DNA from 2 places in the Heyndrickxia sp. NPDC080065 genome. Region 2 is predicted to be linked to the other one. Evidence: riboswitches for the same ligand, from Rfam matches in the RefSeq annotation. Region 2 holds a riboswitch; the other holds the start of a gene.
The links. Region 2 has a riboswitch for cyclic di-GMP ahead of ACQKP0_RS22185 (response regulator). Riboswitches for the same ligand answer to the same signal wherever they lie in the genome.

Region 1 (2,207 bases), on a different contig from region 2:
TGAACTTCTACATAAGGCAACAAATACAAAAAATGGAGATGTTAAAATCGTTAAAAATGCTGGGGCAATCGTTTCTCATCCATTTGGAAGTATCATGCGCAGCCTGCTTGTTGCAGTTTATGAGCTTCAAGCCGATGAGGTATTAGTCATTGGACATCATGATTGTGGAATGAGTTCAATTAATAGCGAGTCTGTCTTAGAAAAGATTAAACAAAGAGGAATTGACGAAAAAACACTGGAGACAATTAAATATTCTGGAATTGATTTAAATCAATGGTTTGAGGGATTTGATCGTGTGGAAGATAGTGTTCAACATAGTGTAGATATGATTAAACACCATCCATTAATGGCAAAAGATATTCCTGTTCACGGTTTAGTGATAGATCCTGAGACCGGAAAGTTAGATCTTGTTGTAGATGGATATAAAAATATGTAAATCCCTGCTAATAGCAGGGATTTTTTTAATTATATATCTAATACATTTCTTAATCATTCAATAATAACTATATATTAATTATCGGGTTCTTTGCGAAAATCATCTCTAATGAGTTTAAGGCCAATCCTCTACCTAAAATTTTCTAGTATCCCCAATAGAAATTCCTTGTAAAATATATTCTAAGTAATGTTGGATATTCGACTTTCTATTACTAATAATTTGAAGCATATGAAGTAGCTCAAGTAATTGATTTCGATTTAAATTTACCAGCAAATGATTGATCAGTGTTTCATTATTCACTTCGAATCTATCACCATCATTTGTTTTAATTTTCAACCCTTTTACTGGCCGAATATATGTATTTAACAGACCTTTTATTTGATTTAAACTTATACGAACATTCGAGTAATCCTCTTTTGGATTAAATTCAATCCTTTTCTTTTCCATAGTAAGCCTCCTATCCTTAAAATAGGTTGATGTGTGATATACAGAAAGTACTTGCCGACTAGTATAACCCTTTTTAAAAGTAAAAAAACTATCTCTAAAAAAGAAATAGTCAATTTAAATATTATAACAATGACTATTCGGCGGCTCGGCGATCGTCATTCATAAGAACCTTAGACCCGTAGCTTTGCGTCCTCAACTTTCGTAGAGTTTGCTATTATCGTAGAATTTATGTATTATTTTTTGCTAACTTTCATTTTATATCCAATATTCATGTATTTCAACAATCTTCGACAAAATTTCGCATAAATTTAATAAATATGAAATGTATAATACCGAATTGAAAAACAGGAACCGCCAAATACGGTTCCTGTTTTAATTGAAGCGATTCACCTAAAGATCGTCTACTCTGACACTACTTTATCGTTTTCCCCCACCAAGACATCTTAAACTATTTAATATGACCAAAATCGTACTTCCCTCATGACCAACAACTCCTAGTGGAAGATTGAGAAATTCAAGGAAGTTAGATGCAATTAAGATCATGATGACTGTTAAGGAAAAGATGATATTTTGTTTAATTATTCGATTCATCTTCCGAGAAAGACGGATGGCTTCCGCAATTCGTGAAAGATCATTTTTCATTAGAACAACATCGGCGGTTTCCATTGCGACATCACTGCCTTCTCCCATCGCAATGCCGACATTTGCTGTCGCAAGGGCAGGTGCATCATTTACACCATCTCCAACCATAGCTACATTTCCGTATCGTTCTTTAACCTTTTTCAATGATGATACTTTTGTTTCAGGTAAACATTCTGCAATGTATTCATCAATGTTGGATTGTGCAGCAATGTTTTTTGCTGTATTTTCACTATCCCCTGTAAGCATAATAGTACATATCCCTTCATTTTTTAATGCTAATAATGCGTTTTTAGTTTCTTTACGCACAACATCTTGAAGGCCGATAACTGCTGCTATACCAGATGAATCCTTTACATAAACGACTGTCTTTCCTTCATTTTCTAGCTTTGTCGAAACACTGTCTTCAAATACTAGTGCTTCATTGATTCCAACAAAATCTTTTTTACCAATCAACCATTCTTGATCATTTAACCGAGCCTTTAATCCCCATCCTGGTACATCTTCTATTTGATCAGGCTGCATGAGCACCTCTTGATTTTTAGCCCTCCAATATTGGACGATCGCATTGGCTAACGGATGATTCGAATGATTTTCAATAGATGCAACAAGACGTAATAGATCATGTTCATTTAAATCAGGACGGACCACAATATCTGTTACTTCAGGTTTTCCTTTTGTTAAT
Region 2 (2,207 bases):
CAACTTCAATGAGGTCAACAGCTTGGTCAATTTCTGGATAATAATAACGGAATCTCATATTCCGTAATTTCCATTCGCCGAAAAACCGTTTTTAATACCGAGTCTTGTTTTGGGGTGCAGTTTCGGGCAGCTACCAAATGCAAAGTTCTTGTAAGCTTCGGAATGTTGGAGAGTTCGGATTGTAAATATTCCACACGTAGCTTCCATTACTATACGACATAAGCCAAGTTTCTACTTTCTCATAAGAGATTAGTTGTGCAGTTTGCAGATCAACCTCTGCTTCTGAACATAGCTCACGCTCCGTTTCTTTTCGAGCCATTGGTATCGTCTCCCTACAAGTGATATTAAGGAGTGGCCTCGTCTAAATTAGTCAATAACAACCTTTTTCGAATAATTAAATGTCGTTTTTTAATCTCCCTCCTTCGGCACTAGGATATTACTCCTACTCCCCACACTCCTTCATTGTACCTATAATCTTTGAAACAGGGAGGATGATCTTTTTCTCACACCCCTTGCTTATTCTGTGTCGAAGTAGCTCGAATCTAATTTTAAATGCCGTAAATCTCCTTTGCTTTGCCTTTTGAGCAGCTTCTCGAATTGTGTGTGCCTCTAATTTACGGATAATATTCCGTACAAGAGATTTCATCGTATTCGATGAAACACCAAGCAATTCTCTGATGGCAGGTTGACTATACCCCCAACCTATAAAGGTAAGAATGTCCTTTTCAGTCGGGGTCAGCATACAAAGCCACTCTTTGTGTTTTATATGTCTAATCTCATTACGAAGGATTGTTGCAGCATCCGAATGAAGGGAAGAATCCCCATGAAATGCTTCTCTGAGGGCACTTATTATGTCTAAATAGTTACTCTTTCTGATGAAATTTATCGTTCCTGCTGAAACTACATCAATGATAATCTCCCGATCATCTAGTGATGACAGGACAATAATCGGTAACTCTTTTTTATGGAGTATTTCTGTTATGGTGTCTAATCCTTCGTGCTGAGTTGAGTTTAAAATGACACCCAAAACCATTACGTCTATCTGTAATTGCATACTCGCTTGAATCGCTGTTTCTTTTGTTGAAACAATTCCCGATACTATCATATACGGTTCAGAATTGATTAACGAGCGAGACGTTGTTGCCAATCGTGGTCACTGCCAGCCAGTAATACTTTTGTGCTCCGTCTCTATCTGAGAATCAATTCTTTAATCTCTTCTGAATAATTCTCCAATCTATCCATAAATAATAACCTCTTTTCCACTTTAAAAACAGAAACAGACACAGCCCCCTCCGAGCTGCATCTGTTTCTCAACATCGTGTATTTCGAGAGGGGAACCCGGCGATCATTGCATTAAGCAGAAGACCCGTGGTTTTGCGTCCCAGTCTTTCGATCTGGTTTACCATTATCCTTCAAGGTAGATATAACATAGAGCAAGTTCGCTAACATATTAAATGTGCCGAAAGCTGCACCTATGCCAATCAGATGACTAAAATAGAGCAATCTCAAATATCATCATCAACAAAGAAAACGTCAGGAAATAAAGAGAAAGTCGAAAGTTGTTTGAAGCCCATCTCGCTTCATTTTTTGTAATCAACCCATGTAGACATGCGATCAACCAAATTATTAACAGCGCACCAGAAACGATCAAATATCCTACACCAACGTAGTTATAATCAAATAACAAATAATTAACGAAAAATAAGCTCACAACATACGGTAGCATCTGTATTTTTGTGCGATATACACCTTTTATAACGGGAAGTAGTGGATACCCTGCTGCTCGGTATTCTTCTTTTTTTAAAATCCCAAGTGACCAAAAATGCGGTGGCTGCCATAAAAAAAGAAACAAGAATAAAAGCCATGCGCCGAGTTCCAGCTCATTTGAAAAACCGCAGTATCCGATCATTGGCGGCATAGATCCGGAAATACCTCCGATTGAAGTACTCCAGGTTGATGTCGGTTTAAGCCAAGCCGTATAGATCACTACGTAAACAAAAAGTCCAATGAAGCCTAAGGCTGCGCTTAATGGATTAACGAAAATATACAAAGTAGCCAATCCAACGAACCCCGTTATAATCCCAGCTATCAATACATTCCGAGGTTTCAATCGCCTGCTCGGTAACGGGCGAACACGAGTCCGTTCCATTTTTAAATCTCGTACACGATCCAAGAAGTTATTTAACATCGAAGCAGCCGCAACAACT

Region 1: another riboswitch for cyclic di-GMP. It lies ahead of ACQKP0_RS00865 (hypothetical protein); the one in region 2 lies ahead of ACQKP0_RS22185 (response regulator).

What each region holds. Positions count from the first base shown of each region.
Region 1 is NZ_JBNNWS010000001.1:177,810-180,016, forward strand. It holds gene ACQKP0_RS00860 (beta-class carbonic anhydrase) at 1-436, shown strand, start outside; gene ACQKP0_RS00865 (hypothetical protein) at 569-883, opposite strand; cyclic di-GMP riboswitch class I at 1,020-1,106, opposite strand; gene ACQKP0_RS00870 (heavy metal translocating P-type ATPase) at 1,301-2,207, opposite strand, start outside.
Region 2 is NZ_JBNNWS010000023.1:50,297-52,503, reverse strand. It holds gene ACQKP0_RS22190 (hypothetical protein) at 131-319, opposite strand; gene ACQKP0_RS22185 (response regulator) at 443-1,147, opposite strand; cyclic di-GMP riboswitch class I at 1,330-1,414, opposite strand; gene cyoE (heme o synthase) at 1,490-2,207, opposite strand, start outside.